Regions from separate parts of the Sphaerisporangium sp. NPDC005289 genome, predicted to be linked through region 1. Evidence: riboswitches for the same ligand, from Rfam matches in the RefSeq annotation. Region 1 holds a riboswitch; each other region holds the start of a gene.

Region 1 (5,962 bases):
TTCCCGTACCGTCGGGACGCGGTCAGGACGGACGGATGGACGACCCAGAGCCATGGTGCCAAGGCTACAGGTCCGGACCGCCGCGCACCGATCGCCAACGTGCGCTGCCAAAGACGACCGCCGAAAGCGAGGCGGCCGACTGGCGCTCCACAGGCCGCTCGGCCGGCGGACATCACCGACACCGCTGGCCCCAGGGACATCACACGGACCGAGGGACCCAACGACATCGCACAGACGCTCGGCCGTCGGGCGTCGCACGGGGCGGCGAGCGACGGGCATCGCACAGAGCGTGCGGCGCGTGCCACAGCCCCACACCGATCATCGCTCGCGTGTCGGGTTCCCTTCCGGTGCCGCGGACCGGTGTCGGCAGCTCAGCGGAGTACCCCGGGCGTGCCACCGCCGGTCCATGGCGTGGGTCACACAAGGGGAGGCGAAGCGGCGGCCCGTTGTACGGCCGTTAATCTCAAAGCATGACCACTTCCTTCGCCCTGTCGGACGCGTTCCGTTCCGAGGTGGACCAGCGCCTGCGGGCGTTCGTCGACCGGCAGCGCCCCCTGGTCAGCGGCCCGGAGCTGAGCCCGCTTCTCGTGGCCGCCGAGGACTTCCTCGCCGGCGGCAAGCGGCTGCGCCCGGCCTTCTGCTACTGGGGCTGGCGCGGCGCGGGCGGAGGCGAGGACGCCGCCATCTTCACCGCCGCCGCCTCGCTGGAGCTCCTGCAGGCCAGCGCGCTCATCCACGACGACGTGATGGACGCCAGCGACATGCGCCGGGGCCGTCCGTCGGCGCACCGGCGGTTCCAGTCGCTGCACGAGGACTCGGAGTGGCAGGGGTCGGCGGAGCAGTTCGGCGAGGGCGCCGCGGTCCTGCTGGGAAGCCTGTTGCTGGTGTGGTCGGGCGAGATGTGGCGGACGAGCGGGCTGCCGGCCGAGGCGCTGGCCGCCGCCGAGCCGGTGCACGACCTGATGCGCACCGAGCTGATGTGCGGGCAGTACCTGGACCTGCTGGAGCAGGCGCACGGCCGCAGCACCTTCGAAAGCGCGCTGCGGGTCGCGCTGCACAAGAGCGGCAAGTACTCCGTCGAGCAGCCGCTGCGCCTCGGGCTGCTGATGGCCGCGCGGGCGCCCGAGCCGTGGATCGACCGGCTGTGCGTCGACTACGGGCAGAAGGTCGGCATCGCCTTCCAGCTCCGCGACGACGTGCTCGGCGTGTTCGGCGACCCCGCCGAGACCGGCAAGCCCGCCGGCGACGACCTTCGGGAGGGCAAGCGCACGATGCTGATCGCGCGCACGCTGTCGGAGGCGACGCCCGAGCAGGCCGCCGACGTGCGCCTGCTTCTCGGCGACCCCAAGCTGGAGCAGGACGGCGTCGAGCGGCTGCGCGCGATCATCGAGGACACCGGCGCCCTGGCGGCGAGCGAAGAGATGATCAAGCGCTATCTGGACGACGCGCTGACGTCCCTGGGGCGCGCGCCGATCACCGGCGAGGCGCGCGAGGCCCTGCACGAGCTCGCCGTGGCCGCGACGACCCGCCGCAGCTGACGACGGCCCCGCCAGGGGTCAGCCGGGCGTGAGGCGGCGGGCGAACTCGGCGGCGGCGGCTCCGGGGTCCTCCGCCTCGGTGATGGCGCGCACCACCACGACCCGGGTGACCCCGTACGACATGACCTCGTCCAGCGTGCCGAGGTCGATGCCGCCGATGCCGAACCACGGCCGATCGGCCGCCAGGGCCGCGGCGTGCTTCAGCAGCCCGGGGCCCGGAGCGAAACGGCCCGGCTTGGTGGGCGTCGGCCAGATCGGCCCGCAGCAGAAGTAGTCGACGCCCTCCTCGACCGCCGCGGCGGAGGCCTCGGCGTCGCTGTGGGTCGAGCGGCCGATCAGGACGTCCGGGCCGAGGATGTCGCGCGCGACCGCCACGGGCAGGTCGTCCTGGCCGAGGTGCAGCACGTCGGGGCGCGCGGCGTAGGCGATGTCGGCCCGGTCGTTGACGGCCAGCAACGCCCCGTGCCTGTCGCAGGCCGCGCGGAACACCTCCAGCAGCGCGAGCTCCTCGCGGGCCTCCAGACCCTTCTCGCGCAGTTGGACGATGTCCACGCCCGAGGCGAGGACGGCGTCCAGGAACTGGTCGAGATCGCCTTGGCGGCGGCGCCCGTCGGTGCAGAGGTAGAGCCTGGCGTCAGAAAGCGAGCGCCTGGGCACGCCTTTTCACCTCGGTGTGCCGACCGGCGACGATCGCGTCGATGGGGGCTCCCGGCAGGGAGTCGTCGGCGGTGAACAGCCACCGCAGGGCCTCGACGTCGTCGTAGCCGGAGTCGGACAGCACGGTGAGGGTGCCCGGCAGGCCCTTCACCACGTCGTCGCCGGCGATGAACTTCGCGGGGACCTCGGGCTCTGGGCCGCCGCGGCGGACGCCGATGAGCTTCTTGTCCTTCAGAAGCTGCTTGGCGCGCCCGGTGCTGAGCCCGAGCCGCCTGCCCACTTCCGTGAGGGGAAGCCACTCCCCCACCATTTGATCAGTCTCGCGGTCGATCTGTGCAACAGAAAGCGTCACGGAACCACAACTACCACGTCGCGCCTCTTCTCAAACACCCCGCAGGGGGTCACAAGCAGTCGCGCAAGGGTATCGAGGGGTCGATCGCCCGATCAACGTCGACTCTTTGCCCGCCCTCGACGATGCGGCGGCCCTGGACCAGGTCACGGGGACGGTCGACGGTGAGGATGGCGGCCAGCCGGTCGTCCGCGGTGAACCAGCACGCCGCCCACTTGCGGTCGGTCTCGGGGTCGCCGCGCAGCACCAGCCGGCCCCCGTCATGGTGGCCGGCGTACTGCACCATGCGGCCGAACTGCTCGGACCAGAAATAGGGCACCGGATCGTACACGGCGGACTGGCCGAGCAGGGTGGCCACCGCGGTCTCGGGGGCGTTCAGGGCGGTGTCCCAGTGCTCGACGCGCATGCGCCGCCCGAAGCGCCGCGACCACCAGTTGGCGCAGTCTCCGGCCGCGACGACACCCTCCATGGAGGTGCGCAGGTGCTCGTCGACCAGGACGCCGTTGTCGATCTCGACGTCCGAGCCGGCCAGCCAGGCGACGTTCGGGCGCACGCCGACGCCGGTGACCACGACGTCGGCCGGGATCCACGAGCCGTCCATCATGGTCAGCCCGCCGGGGTCGATCGAACCGACCATCGTGCCGAGTCGCAGGTCGATGCCCGCCTCGGCGTACCAGGAGGCGGTGCGGGCGCCGACCTCGGGCCCGAGGGCCACGGCCAGCGGTGACTCGGCGGCCTCGACGACGGTCACCTCGCAGCCGGCGCGGCGGGCCGCGGTGGCGACCTCGGCGCCGATCCACCCGGCGCCGACGATCGCGACGCGGCACTCGGGCACGAGCGCGGCGCGCAGGGCCAGGGAGTCGTCGATGGTGCGCAGCACGTGCTGGGTGCCCTCGCCGCGCAGCCGGACGGGGGTGGCGCCGGTGGCGATGACCAGGCCGTCGTACTCCAGTTCGCCCTCGGTGGTCTCCAGGGCGCCCTCGCGAAGCCCCTTGGCGGAGACGTTGGTGCGCAGATCGACGTCCAGCGCGCCGAGATCGGAGTCGACGACCGTCGAGTCCAGCTCGCCCAGCAGCACGGCCTTGGACAGCGGAGGCCGGTCGTACGGCCGATGGGCCTCCTCGCCGATCAGAGTGACGCGCCCTCGGTATCCGCGCGCCCGTAGCGCCTCGACACTGCGCACGCCGGCCAGTCCGGCCCCCACCACCACGACATGATTCACAACCTGACCCTAAGCGGCCAGGACGGTAACTCGCCAACGGCGATTTGGTAACAAATTGGCTCACTGTCCCATACGGGCAGTGATGAGACCACTCAAGCGGGTGGCGATGCCGTACCAGGGCGGAAACAGACCGCCTCTCCCGCTGTCCCCGGCCGCGCAGGGACGGGATTAGGCTGGGTCCACCACGCGCGGGAGTCCGGCGAAACCGGGCTGAGAGGAGGGCTGAGGGCCCTCGACCGCCACGAACCTGATCCGGGTCATGCCGGCGAAGGGAGCGGACTCAGATGCAGGTGTCGAACGCGCCCCCGGCCGACGCCGCGCGGCACGCCGACATGGTCGTCGTGGGCGGCGGCATCATCGGGCTCTCGATCGCCTGGCGCGCCGCCCGGCACGGGCGTTCCGTCGTCGTCGTCGACCCCGCGCCCGGCTCGGGCGCCTCGCACGCGGCGGCGGGGATGCTCGCCCCGGTCAGCGAGGTCGCCTACACCGAGGAGCCCCTGCTGCGGCTCGGCCTGGCCTCGCTGGCCCGCTGGCCGGCGTTCGCCGCCGAGCTGTCGGCGGAGTCGGGGGTGGACGTCGACCACCGCGGCGAGGGCACGCTCGACGTGGCCTTCGGCGCGGACGACCTGGCGGCGTTGTCCGAGGTGGCCGGCTTCCTGGAGAAGCTGTCGCTGCCCGTCCAGCGGCTCACCGGGCGGGAGTGCCGCCGTGCCGAGCCGATGCTCGCCCCCTCCGTCCGGGGCGGCATCCTGGTCGCCGGCGACGCCTGGGTGGATCCCCGCCGCGTCACGGCCGCGCTGCTCGCCGCGCTGGCGCGCCGCGGCGTGCCGGTGGTCGCCGACCGCGTGACGGGGCTGCTCTCCGCGGACGGGCCCGTGCGGGGGGTGCGGTGCGCGAGCGGCGCGGCGATCGGCGCCGGGCTGGTCGTCCTGGCGGCGGGGGCGTGGTCGGGCTCCCTTCCGGGCCTGCCCCCCGAGGTGCTCCCTCCGGTGCGCCCGGTCAAGGGGCAGATCATGCGGCTGCGCGGCGCTCCGGGGTTCCTCGGCCGGTGCGTGCGCGGCGTCGTGCACGGTTCGCGTGCCTACCTCGTGCCGCGCGGCGACGGCGAGATCGTGCTCGGCGCCACGCAGGAGGAGATGGGGTTCGACACCCGGGTGACCGCCGGGGCGCTGTGGGAGCTGCTGCGCGACGCCCGCGAGCTGGTGCCCGGGATCACCGAGCTGGAGGTGGTCGACCTGGCGGCGGGGCTGCGCCCGGGAACGCCGGACAACCTGCCGGTGATCGGCCCGAGCGGCGTGGACGGGCTGGTGCTGGCCACCGGCCACCACCGGGGCGGCGTCCTGCTGTGCCCGCTCACCGCCGAGCTGGTGGCCGGCGACCCCGACCCGGGGCTCGTCCCTCTCGCGGCGCTCTGCTCCCCTCTGCGCTTCACCGAGGCCCACCGATGAACGAAGGAGGAACGGGGCGCGCGCCCTGGCGGCGGCCAGGGCCCTCCCGCGCCCCGGAACGGCGATGAATGTGATGATCAACGGTGTGTCCTGCGACCTGCCCGCCGGGGCGACCGTCGCCCGGGCGGTCCAGGAGCTGACCTCGTCGGGCGCGGGCGTCGCGGTGGCGGTGAACGACGAGGTGGTGCGGCGCGGCGCGTGGCAGTCCACCACGCTCAGCGAGCACGACCGCGTCGAGGTGCTGACGGCGGTGCAAGGTGGCTGACCACGGCGCCGGCCCCGCGGCGGGACACGACATCGGCCGGAGCGGCGCCATCAGGGCGCCCGGGGACGACCTCGACCCCACCGGGGCGCACCCGGCGCCGGGGCACGACCTCGACGAGGCGGGAGACGCGCTGGTCATCGCCGGGGAGAAGTTCACCTCCCGGCTGATCATGGGGACGGGGGGCGCGCCCTCGCTGGACGTCCTGGACCAGGCGCTGGCCGCCTCCGCCACCGAGATCACCACGGTCGCCATGCGGCGCCTGGACCCGGCGGCCCGGGGGTCGGTGCTGGACGTGCTGCGCGGCCGGGGCGTCAAGGTGCTGCCCAACACGGCGGGCTGCTTCACCGCGGGCGAGGCCGTGCTGACCGCGCGCCTGGCGCGCGAGGCGCTCGGCACCGACTGGGTGAAGCTGGAGGTCATCAACGACGAGCGCACGCTGCTCCCCGATCCCATCGAGACCTTCGACGCCGCCGAGCGGCTGGT
Region 2 (5,962 bases), on a different contig from region 1:
GTGACCAACAGCCCGAGGAGCTCGGCGTCCAGCCGTGCCTGGCGAGACTGCGGCGTCGCGCGGCGCGGGGGCTCGGCACCCGCGCCGGCCGTACGGGTGGCGCGGGTGACGGTGGCGTAGGACAGCATCGACTTCTCTCTCTCGGGGTGAAGGGGTGCCGAACCAACGATGGAGGACGCCGCGCGGGGCCACGACCGACCCAAACATCTCCGGACGACTCCGGAGCCTATGGCCCGGGACCGACGTTTCCCGGCTCCTCGCCCACCGTCGCCGGGATGTCTTCCGCCGGGACCATCCCTACCTATCCGGATCCATCCGGATTTGTTCGGATTAGTTCGGTGGCCTGCGGATTCTCCCAGCGGAACATCCGGCGCCACGTCCGGACAAGGTGGAATTCAGGTTCGGCCGTCAGATTGCCCCGGTTGGTGCAACCATGACTCCATTACCTGACGTAGATCGTCGATCACTCATTCGGCGGAGGGCATGACTGGACATCACCCCGGCGTGGCGGCCTTCATCGGCCGGCTGAACGACCTGCGGGAACTGGCCGGCATGCCGTCCCTCGCCGAACTACGCCGGCTGTCTCACGCGCCCGCCGAGGACGGCCGGCGGTCGAGAGAGCTGGCCGAGAGCACCACGCACGACATCCTCACCGGCAAGCGCAACGGGCTGCCCCCCTGGCCATGGGTGGCGTCGTTCGTGAGCGCCTGCCACCGGGCCGCGGCGGACACAGGGCTGGACGTCACGGCCTTCGGCGGCCTCGGAGACTGGCACTCCCGCTGGTGCGCCGCACGCCCTTCCCTCTCCACCGGCGCCGAGCCGTCTCCGTCCCCCGCTCCGACAGGCCCACCTGCCGCGACCTCCCTCACCGAGTTTCCGGGCGCCTTCGCCCCATCGGGGTTTCCCGCCGCACCGGCCATCGAGCCGCCGCTCGGACCGCCCCGCTTCCCACCCGTACAGAACGAGCCCTTCGCAGCGCCCGGGTGGCCATCTGACCTCGTCGCCCATGCGCCTGCCCCAGTGTTCGAGTGGCCATACCCCGTTGCGCATGTGGAGAGCCCTCCGCCGGCCCCCCTCCACGCAGAGCCCTTCCCGGTACCCGGATGGCCGCCAGACCCTGTTGCCCATGTGGAGAGCCGCCCACCGGCACCCGTCCACACCGATCCCTCCCCAGCGATCGGATGGCCGCCTGACCTCGTCGCCCATGTGGAGGGCCCTCCACCGGCGCCCCGCAAGGCCGATCCGCCGATCTCGGTACCGATGCGGCGCTATCTACGGTGGTTCGGCCGCACCGGTGCCCGGCTGGTCCGGCACGCCGAGGCCGGCGACGCCCAGGCATGCCTGCGTCTGTGGGTCATCACCCTGCTCCACGACCGGCTCGCCGAGGCCCGCGACTGGCTCCACCAGGCCGCGGCGGCGGGGGACGACGAAGCGGTGCGGCTGCGCGCGCACCCGGCTCCGCGCAAGGCGGCGACCGAACTGGCGTACGTCTACGCGACCGCTTACGAGACCGAGGGCAACAAGATCAGCCTCGCCATTTTCTTCTACCAGCTCGCCGGGCGCCACGGCCACGCAGAGGCCGCCTTCCGGCTCGCGGCGATCCACGCGGGCCGTGGGCATCAATGGCTGGCCGCCACCTGGTTCAGCCGGGCCGCCGACGCCGGGCACCCCAAGGCGTCCGGCGGGTTCACCGCGATCACCGGGGAGAACAGCGGCGGCGATCTGGACGACGACCACACGATGCTGGCCGAGCTCGCGAGGGAGTGGAGGCAGGAGCACTCCCGGTGGGGGGCCTCGACGGTCTAGGCTCGAGCCGAGAGTGGACGCGGGAGTCCGGTGGACCGGGCTGAGAGTGCGGCTGGGTGGCCGCAGACCGCTGGAACCTGTCCGGGTCATGCCGGCGTAGGGAGTTGGTCACATGACGACGTCCGAATCCGTCGTTCCGCAGGCGCGGCCGTACAGCGAGGAGCTGTGGGAGGCCATCGCGCCGACGTACAAGGCCATCCTCGACCACCCGTTCATCAGGGGGCTGGTGGACGGGACGCTGCCGCGCGCGGCGTTCCGGCACTTCGTCGTGCAGGATTCGCACTACCTGCGGGACTACGCCCGCGCGCTGGCCCTGTGCGCGGCCAAGGCGCCCCGTGAGGAGGACGTGCGGGCCTTCGCGAGCGACGCGGTGGGGGCCATCGCCGCCGAGCAGGAGATGCACGCGGCGTTCATGGCCGACCTCGGCGGGTCGGCCGAGCAGGCCGCGGGGCAGCCGGTCGGGCCGACCACGCGCGCCTACACCAGCTACCTGCTGGCGACCGTGTACGGCGGGTCGTTCCTGGACGGGCTCGCGGCGGTGCTGCCCTGCTATTGGATCTACGCCCGGGTGGGCGAGGCGCTGCTGGAAGAGTCCTCACCCGACCCGCTGTACCGCCGGTGGATCGCCGCCTACGGGGACGAGACCTTCCAGAGCGTGGTGCGCCGGGTGGTCTCCCTCGCCGACCACGCGGGCGCCGAGGCGACCGGCGGCCAGCGCGCCCGCGCACTGGAGCACTTCGTCACCACCTCGCGCTACGAGTGGATGTTCTGGGACGCCGCCTGGCGCCAGGAGACCTGGCCCGTCTGACCGGACGCGCGGGGACGGCGGGCGGCACACCGTCCCTCAGGTCAGAGCCAGCTGTTGCGGCGGAAGCCGCGGTAGAGGAGGGAGCAGATGACGAGCATGACGCCGATGACGAGGGGATAGCCCCAGACGGCGTTCAGTTCGGGCATGTGCTTGAAGTTCATGCCGTAGATGCCGGCGATCATCGTGGGCACGGAGACGATGGCCACCCAGGCGGAGATCTTGCGCATGTCCTCGTTCGCCAGGGCGTTGGACCTGGCCAGGGCCGCCTGCAGGATGGAGTTGCACAGCTCGTTGGACGACTCGACCTGCTCGCAGACTCGTGAGAGGTGGTCGACGACGTCGCGGAAGTACTCGCGCATCTCGGAGGGGATCATGCGGCGCTGCGGCAGGGCCCCGAGCGGCGTCTGGAGCGGCGTGACCGCGCGCTTCATCTCGATCATCTCGCGCTTGAGCTGGTAGATGCGGCCGATGTCGCGGGAGCTGACGTCGGCGAAGACGGCCGCCTCGACCTCCTCCAGCTCGGCCTGCATCTGGTCGGCGACCGACAGGTAGCGGTCGACGACGTGGTCGGCGATGGCGTGCAGGACGCCGGAGGGGCCGCGGGAGAGCAGCTTGGGCTTGTCCTCCAGACGGCCGCGCACGTCCGCGAGCGGGCAGTGCTCGCCGTGGCGCACGGTGACCACGAAGTCGGAGCCGACGAACACCATGATCTCGCCGCTGGCGATGATCTCACTGGAGGCGGTCAGCTGATCGTGGTCGAGGTAGGCGATGGTCTTCAGCACGACGAACAGCGAGTCGCCGTAACGCTCGACCTTCGGCCGCTGGTGCGCCTTGATGGCGTCCTCCACGGCCAGGGGGTGCAACCCGAAGACCTCGGCCAGCCACTCGACCTCGGGGGCCTCCGGCTCGTGGAGCCCCACCCAGACGTAGGCGCCGCCGGTCTCCGACGCGGCGTTGTGCTCGCGGACCAGCCTCACGGCCTCCGGGATGCCGGACACGTGGACACGCTTGCCGGCGATGTACGCGCCGTACTGCACAAGGGAGTCACTCGGCGGAACGCAGCGGCCGTTGAGCGGCTCACGACGCAGAGAGGTGACCGGCGCCGAGGCGCCGAACCGCACGTGAGTGGTGCGCTGGTGCAGGTTGATCCGCTGGAAAAGGGTGGACGAGCGCATGGCGGTCCCTTCCCGCCCGACCTCAGTAACCCACACGCGGAAAGCATCAAAGTACGACGAACGTCGCAGAAAAGAACAGGCGTGTGGCTCTCAGTCGGACACCGAATTGGAGTGGTCGGGTTTGCGCACGACGTACGTGCGCGAGCACGTACTGCTGGGATCACCAGATGTCATCCCGATTCCACCTCCAATCTCCCGAGAGACGGCCCAAAGCCGCCCTAACTTACCACAGGCAGGCTTCAGCCCACAGCTTACATCCCCACGGGATCACTCGATCATGTGGAAGTTCACAAAACGCCGCCGCCCGGCCTGTTAAGACCGGCCGTTCTTTCCCGGCGGACGCCCCCCTACATGCCCCGACCTGCGGCGACACGCGCGGCGTCCGGCGACCCCAGACCCGCCCCGTAGACTCCCCACGTGCGCGTTCTTGTGATTGGAAGCGGCGGCCGCGAGCATGCCCTGTGCCGCGCCCTCGCCCTGGACCCCGCGGTGTCCGACCTCCACTGTGCCCCCGGCAACGCCGGCATCGCCGCGGTGGCGACGCTCCACCCGGTCGTGCCCACCGATCCCGGCCAGGTCGTGGCGCTGGCCACGCGCCTCGGCGCCGAGCTCGTCGTCATCGGGCCCGAGGCGCCGCTGGTGGCCGGCGTCGCCGACGCCGTCCGCGCCGCGGGCATCCCCTGCTTCGGGCCGTCGAAGGAGGCCGCGCTCATCGAGGGCTCCAAGGCCTTCGCCAAGGACGTCATGGTGGCCGCCGGCGTGCCGACGGCGGGCGCCCGCGTGTGCGTCACCCCCGAGGAGACCGAGGCCGCCCTGGAGGCGTTCGGCGCTCCGTACGTCGTGAAGGACGACGGGCTCGCCGCGGGCAAGGGCGTCGTGGTGACCTCCGACCGCGCCGAGGCGCTCGCCCACGCGGCGGCCTGCGGACGCGTGGTCGTGGAGGAGTACCTCGACGGCCCGGAGGTCTCGCTGTTCGCGCTGTGCGACGGCGCCACGGCCGTCGCGCTCCAGCCCGCCCAGGACTTCAAGCGCGCCTACGACGGCGACCAGGGCCCGAACACCGGCGGCATGGGCGCCTACACGCCGCTGCCGTGGGCGCCCGAGGGTCTCACCGAGCGGGTCATGGACGAGGTCGTCCTGCCGTCCATCGGCGAGCTCGCGCGGCGCGGCACCCCCTACACCGGAGTCCTGTACGCCGGGCTGGCGCTCACCGCGTCCGGGCCGAAGGTCATCGAGTTCAACGCCCGCTTCGGCGACCCCGAGACGCAGGTGGTGCTCGACCGGCTGGAGACGCCGCTGGCCGGGCTGCTGCTGGCCTGCGCGACCGGCGCCCTCGACCGGCAGCCCGCGCCGCGCTTCCGCGACGGCGCGGCCGTCACCGTGGTCGTCGCCGCCGAGGGCTACCCTGCCGACCCGGTGAAGGGCGACCGCGTCGAAGGGCTCGACCCCGTCGCGAAGGACGCCTACGTCCTGCACGCCGGCACCGCGCTGGACGCCGAGGGGCGGGTGGTGTCGGCGGGCGGCCGGGTGCTGAACGTCGTCGGCACCGGCTCCGACATCGCCTCCGCGCGCGCCGCCGCGTACGCGCAGGTGGAGCAGGTCAGGCTGCGCGGCTCCCACCACCGCTCCGACATCGCCGCCCGCGCCTGACGGCACGAATGATCGCAAACCGGTAGCGCTGGGGCGGCCGGTCGCGATAAGCCCAGGGGGACGGGCGAACCCTGGAGGAACGTATGGCACCCGATCCGGCCGTGCGATCGGACGAGGCCGCCGAAGACGGGGCGGACGCCGTCCCCAGGACGGACGGCGCCCCAACTACGGACGGCGCCCCCACGACGGACGGCGCCGACGTCCGCGGGCCGGGTGAGGCCGCCCGCCCGGCGAAGTCCGGCGGGAACGACGGGCCTGGCGCGCTGGACGACATCGCCGGGCTCAGCGAGCAGGACGTGCTGCGCTGGCCCGGCGTGTGGCGGGTGCACATCGCCTCCCGCGCCCAGGAGATCGCGGCCGACGCCGGGCGCTGCCTGGCCGCCCGGCCGGACGAGCGGGGCCTTCGGCCGCTGCACACCGCCATCGAACGCCACCTGGCCGCCGCCGCGCGGTACGCGCACGAGCGGCAGGGCTGGCGGCGCTGGCTGACCGGGCAGGCCATCGAGGCGGCGTGGTCCAACAT
Region 3 (5,962 bases), on a different contig from region 1:
TACTCCATGGGTCCGGAGCGGACACGACTGTCCTTTCGCTAGATGTCGTCGTACACGCTAACGGCCGGGGGGCGGGCAATGTTTCCCGCGACCCAACATTGGTGACTTACTGTGACTCTGCGTACTTTTACCGGAGAAAACCTTGGTGAGAGAGCTACCGTCGCCTCCGCGACGGCGTAGCTTCGATGCAGAGATGGCTCTTGGCACAGGACGGGGACGGGAAAGTGGGCGATTGGCCGGGAAACGGCGGGTCGGGGGGATCCGACGAGACCCTAGAGGGGCCGACGCGGGCTCTCCGGCGCCCTGCTGGGGCGGGCGGCGAGGGCGCGTACGGCGCGCCGGCCGCGGGCCGGGCGGAGGGTCAGGCGGCGGGCGGGTACTCCGCCGGTCAGCCCGCGCACCGCTTCCCGCAGGGGGCGCCGGCTCACGAGGGTGAGCGCGGGCGCGGCGGCGCGCCGGCCGGCGGGCCGGACGACGACGCCACCGTCCTGCAGCAGTACGGCGCGGGAGGCGAGGCCCCGCCCACCGCGCCTTCGGGCGAGGGCCGGGGCAGGGCGTCGCGCGTGTACGGCAAGCCGCGCGCGGGGCAGGCGCCGGTGCGTCCGCTGCCCGGCACGCAGCCGCCCGGCGGGGGAAGCGGCTCGGGCGGCGACCAGCCGCCTCGTCCGCCTCGTCCTCCCCGGCGCATCGGCCGTCTGGTGCTCCGCGTCCTCGCGGTCGTGCTGGTGCTGCTGATCGTGCTCGCCGTCGGCGGGTTCTTCTGGATCAACTCCCGGCTCAACGTCGTGGACTCGCTCACCGACTACGCCGGGCGTCCGGCGGCCACCCCGGGCGAAGACTGGCTGCTGGTCGGCTCCGACAGCCGGGCCGGGCTGACGGCCGCCCAGCGCAAGAAGCTCGCCACCGGCCGGGCCGTCGGCAAGCGCACCGACACGATGATGCTCCTGCACGTGCCGGCCGGCAGCGGCCGGCCGACCCTGGTCAGCCTGCCCCGCGACTCGTTCGTGCCGATCGACGGGCACGGCAGCGACAAGCTGAACGCCGCCTACGCCTTCGGCGGCCCCAAACTGCTGGCCAAGACCGTGGAGAAGGTCACCGGCATCCGCCTCGACCACTACATGGAGATCGGGTTCGGCGGCTTCGTCGGCATCGTCGACGCGATCGGCGGGGTGAACATCTGCGTCAAGCAGAACATCAAGGACCCCAAGGCCGGCATCAACCTGAAGAAGGGCTGCCAGGACATGGAGGGCGGCACCGCGCTGGGCTTCGTCCGCACCCGGGCGACCGGCGCGATCCCCGACTTCGACCGCACCCAGCGCCAGCGGCAGTTCTTCTCGGCCGTGGTCAAGAAGGCCGCGAGCCCCGGCGTGCTGGTCAACCCCTTCCGCTCGGTGCCGCTGGCGATGGCCGCCACCGACTCGGTCGCCGTCGACGGCGGCACGGGCACCTTCGACCTGCTGTCGCTGGGGATGGCCATGAGCGGCGACCCGGTCGCCACCGCCGTCCCCATCGGCTCGCTGCCCACCATCAACGGCGCCGCGGTCGTCAAATGGGACACCCAGCGCGCGCTGCGGCTGTTCGGCTCCCTGGCCGAGGACAAGCCGGTGCCCAAGGACGTGCTCACCAAGTAGGCCCGCGGTGAGCGGCCGCGCGCGCCCGCCGGCCGCTCACCGGGCGGACCCTCGGTCAGCGGTTAGTGTGATGGCATGCCCGAGCTTCCCGAGGTGGAGTCGCTCGCCGAGTTCCTGCGCGAGCGGGCCGTCGGCCGCGTGGTCGCCGGTGTGGACGTGGTGGCCTTCCAGGCCCTGAAGACCGTGCGGCCGCCGGTCACCTCGCTCGGCGGTCTGGCGGTGACCGCCGTGGCCCGCCACGGCAAGTTCCTCGACCTCGACTGCGACGGGCTGCACTTCGTCACCCACCTGGCCCGCGGCGGCTGGCTGCGCTGGCGGGAGGATCTGTCGGGAGCCAGGCCGGTGCGTCCGGGCAAGGGGCCGCTGGCCGTGCGGCTGCGGTTCGCCCCCGAGGACGACGGCCGGGCGCCGGGCTTCGAGCTCACCGAGGCCGGCACCCAGAAGCGCCTGGCCGTCTACGTCGTCACCGATCCGGTCGAGGTGCCCGGCATCGCGAGCCTCGGCCCCGATCCGCTGGCGCCCGGCTTCACCCCCGACGTGCTCAAGGGCATCGTGAGCGGCAGCCGCACGCAGATCAAGGGGCTGCTGCGCGACCAGAAGATCATCGCGGGCATCGGCAACGCCTACTCCGACGAGGTGCTGCACGCGGCCAAGATGTCCCCCTTCAAGATCGCCGACTCGCTGAGCGACACCGCGGTCGCCGACCTGCACGAGGCGATCGTCACCACCCTGCGCGAGGCCGTCGAGCGGTCGCGCGGTCTGGCCGCCAAGGACCTCAAGACCGAGAAGAAGTCCGGCCTGCGGGTCCACGGGCGCGCCGGAGAGCCGTGCGAGGTGTGCGGGGACACGATCAGGGAGGTCTCCTTCGCCGACTCCTCCCTGCAGTACTGCCCGACCTGCCAGACCGGCGGCAAGCCGCTGGCCGACCGCAGGATGTCCCGGCTGCTCAAGTGAGGCGGCCTCGGCTCGTCCGGTGGGCCCGCTCGCCCCGGGGCCGTTCCCGCCGCGCGAGTGGTGGTCCCAGGTGGCCGGCCGCGCGGGGGCTCTGAGGTGTTTTGCGGTGCTTCGCCCGGTGCGCGAAGGGAAAACTTCCCGGCGTCACGGCGCGACAACCCTCCGTTAGCGGGCGGAAGGCTCGCGAAGCGGGGACAATGGTCGGCATGACCGTCCCAGAGATCCAGGCCGGGGCCGTGCCCGACGACGCCTACCTGCTCGACGTGCGCGAGCCCGACGAGTGGCAGGCGGGCCACGCCCCGACGGCCGTCCACATACCGCTCGGCACGCTGCAGCAGCGGGTCGAGGAGATCCCCGCCGGAGTCCCGGTGTACGTCGTGTGCCGCGTCGGCGGCCGGTCCGCCCAGGCCACCGCCTGGCTCAACCACGTGGGCCGCGAGGCCGTCAACGTCGGCGGCGGCATGCACTCGTGGGAGGCGGCCGGGCGTCCCATGGTCGCCGAGAACGGGGGGCAGCCCTACGTCGCCTGACGGCCGAATGTAATAATCGCGCAAAATACATAGCGCGGGAGCTCGGGCGTCACCGGGCTGAGAGGGCGGTTCCCAGCGAGGGCTGGGCGCGCCGCCGACCGCCGGAACCTGTCCGGGTAATGCCGGCGTAGGGAGCGTGCGATGACGTCCGCCGTCGATGAAGTCCCTCTGACCCTCGACGAGGCCCCTCCGAAGACCCTCGGATTCCTCGACCAGGGCGCCTTCTGGGCCAACCTCGGGGTGAGCCTGCTCGGCTTCTCCGGCGCCCTGTACCTTCTCGACCCGCTGGGCGGCGCACCGCTGAGCATGGTCGCGGCCGTGCTGGCCGCCGTGGTGGGCAGCCTGGTCGGCACCGTCATGGTGGGCCTGGCGGCCATCCCCGGCGCGCGCACGGGCGCGCCCGCGATGGTGCTGCTGCGCGGGCTGTTCGGGGCCCGGCTGTCGTACCTGCCGACCGTGCTGAACATCGTCCAGATGCTCGGCTGGGGGGCGTTCGAGCTGTGGGTGATCGCCAAAGGCGCGCGGGCCGTCTTCGGCGACTCCGTGCCGTACGCCGTGTGGGTACTGGTGGCCGGGGCGCTGACGATCGCCCTGACCATCCGCCCACTGGGCGCCATCCGCCTCCTGCGCCGCTTCGTGACGGCCGCCGTGGTCGTCGCGATGGTGTGGCTCGCGGTGGCGCTGCTGCGCGAGGCGCCGCACCTGGGCGGCGGGAGCTGGAACGCGTTCGCCCCCGCCGTGGACTACGTGATCGCGCTGTCGGTCTCCTGGGTCCCGGTCGCGGCGGACTACGCCCGGCACTCGCGGTCCGGGCGGGCGGCGTTCGCCGGGGTGGTCACCGGCTACACGATCGCCCAGGTGGCGTGCCTGGTGCTCGGCATCGTCGCCCTCGCCCTGGTCGGCAACGACCCTGAGCGGGTGTGGAACGCGTTCGTCGCGGTGCCGCTCGGCGCGCTGTTCTTCGGCGTCCTGGTGCTGCGGGAGGCCGACCAGTCGTTCGCCAACGTCTACTCCACGGCCATGTCCCTGCAGAACCTGCTGCCCCGGGTCGACCGGCGGGTCTTCTCGGTCGGAGTGGGCGTGCTGACGACCGGCGTCGCGCTGTTCGCCAACGTCAACTCCTACGGGGCCTTCCTCGGAGTGATCGGCGCGGTGTTCGTCCCGATGTTCGCCGTGCTCGTGGTCGACTACTTCGTGCTGGGCGGGGCCGCGCGGTGGGACACCTCGCAGGACGCGCCCTCCCGCTGGGCGATGCTCGTTCCATGGCTGCTCGGCTTCGTGGCGTACTGGGTGTTCACCGGAGCGGCCACGCTGGAGTGGTGGGACGAGCGCTGGGCGGCGCTCCGCGGACTGATCGGGTTCGAGCGGCAGCCGTGGATGAGCGCGGCGCTGGCCGCGTTCGTCGTCTCGGCGCTGGCGACGCTGCTGGTGAGCCTGCTGAGGCGGCGCGCCCGCGACGGCGCCGCCCTCACCGACGCGCCGGTGGCCCGGTAGCACCCGTCGCCTGGTCGTAGTCGGTGGCCCCGTCGTAGCCGGTCGCCGGCCTCGATCGAGTGCGCCTAGTCCGCCGCGGCCTCCAGGCGGAGCAGGACCTCCTTGGCGGCGGGGCCGCCGGCGTAACCTCCCGGCCGTCCCGGCGCCTCCAGCGCCCGGTGGCAGGGGACGATGACGCACACCGGGTTGGCCGTCAGGGCGTTGCCGATCGCGCGCAGCGCCTGCGGACGCCCGATGCGCTCGGCGATCTCGGGGTAGGTCGTCACGCGGCCGTAGGGCACGGCCATCGTCATCTGCAGCACCGTGCGGGCGAAGGGCGTGGCCAGCCGCAGGTCGACCGGAACGGTGAACGCGCGCAGCCTGCCGGAGAAGTAGGCGTCCAGCTCGCGCCGGACCGGGTCCAGGCGCCGCGGGTCGGGGCCGATGAACGTCCCGATCTCGCGGGAGACGCGGGCGAAGATGACGTGCTCGTTCTCGTAGCTGCACGCGACCACGCCGCGCGCGGTGACGGCGAGCGCGAGCGGCCCGACCGGCGTGTCGGTGGTGCCGAAGGCCACCTCGGGCGGGGTCTCGCCCACATAGCCGGGAGCGGTCACCCGCACCAGGGCCTCGAGATCCCCTGTCGTCATGGCCGTACCCCTCTCGCCTACCGGCAGCGTATCGGAGGGAGCCCTGCTCCCGGCCGTGCCGGAGGGAGTGGCGCCCATGTCATCGGCCGCTGCGCCGAATGCGATGATTCGCACATCGAAAGTGCCAAGGCGCGGGGGCAAAAACGGGCACGATGGGGGTCATGAGTGACGACAGGGGAGACAACCTCGATGACGGCTTTGCCCGCGCTGTCATCGCGAGCTCGCCCAATGCCGTCGTAACCCTCGATCGTGATCTTACCGTACTGATCTGGAACCCCGCGGCGGAGCGCCTGTTCGGCTGGTCCGCGGCCGAGATGACCGGGCGCCGGGCGCCGCTCGTGCCGGACGAGCTGGTGGCCGAGCACAACGCGGTGCTGGAACGGGTGCGCACCGGCGGCCCGGTCTCCCTGCGCACCAAGCGCCTGCGCTGCGACGGCTCGCTGCTGGACGTGGGCGTGGACATCAGTGCGCTGCGGTCGGAGGCCGGCGCGCTGCTCGGGTACGTGAGCGTCTACCACCCGGCGGAGAACGACGCGGTCGCCCGCGAGCGGGCCGCCCGCCGCGCGCGCCTCGTGCGGCGGCTCACCGACGTGGTGGGCGACATCAACGCCGAGCTGGAGCTGGAGCCGGTCCTGGACCGCATCGCCGCGAGCCTCACCGAGCTGACCGGGGCCGACGCGGGCGGCTTCGTGCTGATCGAGGACGAGCGGCTGCGGCTGGTGAG

Evidence for each region. Region 1 has a riboswitch for thiamine pyrophosphate ahead of thiO (glycine oxidase ThiO). Riboswitches for the same ligand answer to the same signal wherever they lie in the genome.
Region 2: it holds a riboswitch for thiamine pyrophosphate, as region 1 does, so the genes downstream of both, tenA (thiaminase II) here and thiO (glycine oxidase ThiO) in region 1, are expected to answer to the same signal.
Region 3: it holds a riboswitch for thiamine pyrophosphate, as region 1 does, so the genes downstream of both, ABZT47_RS20285 (cytosine permease) here and thiO (glycine oxidase ThiO) in region 1, are expected to answer to the same signal.

Annotation. Positions count from the first base shown of each region.
Region 1 is NZ_JBEXGS010000010.1:33,077-39,038, forward strand. It holds gene metF (methylenetetrahydrofolate reductase [NAD(P)H]) at 1-54, opposite strand, end outside; gene ABZT47_RS18925 (polyprenyl synthetase family protein) at 471-1,538, shown strand; gene thiE (thiamine phosphate synthase) at 1,557-2,195, opposite strand; gene ABZT47_RS18935 (Rv2175c family DNA-binding protein) at 2,173-2,505, opposite strand; gene ABZT47_RS18940 (FAD-dependent oxidoreductase) at 2,597-3,766, opposite strand; TPP riboswitch at 3,945-4,057, shown strand; gene thiO (glycine oxidase ThiO) at 4,051-5,214, shown strand; gene thiS (sulfur carrier protein ThiS) at 5,279-5,479, shown strand; gene ABZT47_RS18955 (thiazole synthase) at 5,610-5,962, shown strand, end outside.
Region 2 is NZ_JBEXGS010000009.1:53,698-59,659, forward strand. It holds gene ABZT47_RS17575 (hypothetical protein) at 1-128, opposite strand, end outside; gene ABZT47_RS17580 (hypothetical protein) at 1,261-1,806, shown strand; TPP riboswitch at 1,816-1,926, shown strand; gene tenA (thiaminase II) at 1,919-2,614, shown strand; gene corA (magnesium/cobalt transporter CorA) at 2,656-3,789, opposite strand; gene purD (phosphoribosylamine--glycine ligase) at 4,207-5,439, shown strand; gene ABZT47_RS17600 (hypothetical protein) at 5,523-5,962, shown strand, end outside.
Region 3 is NZ_JBEXGS010000011.1:43,648-49,609, forward strand. It holds gene ABZT47_RS20270 (LCP family protein) at 225-1,631, shown strand; gene ABZT47_RS20275 (DNA-formamidopyrimidine glycosylase family protein) at 1,707-2,585, shown strand; gene ABZT47_RS20280 (rhodanese-like domain-containing protein) at 2,783-3,115, shown strand; TPP riboswitch at 3,140-3,266, shown strand; gene ABZT47_RS20285 (cytosine permease) at 3,257-4,609, shown strand; gene ABZT47_RS20290 (methylated-DNA--[protein]-cysteine S-methyltransferase) at 4,675-5,238, opposite strand; gene ABZT47_RS20295 (PAS domain S-box protein) at 5,400-5,962, shown strand, end outside.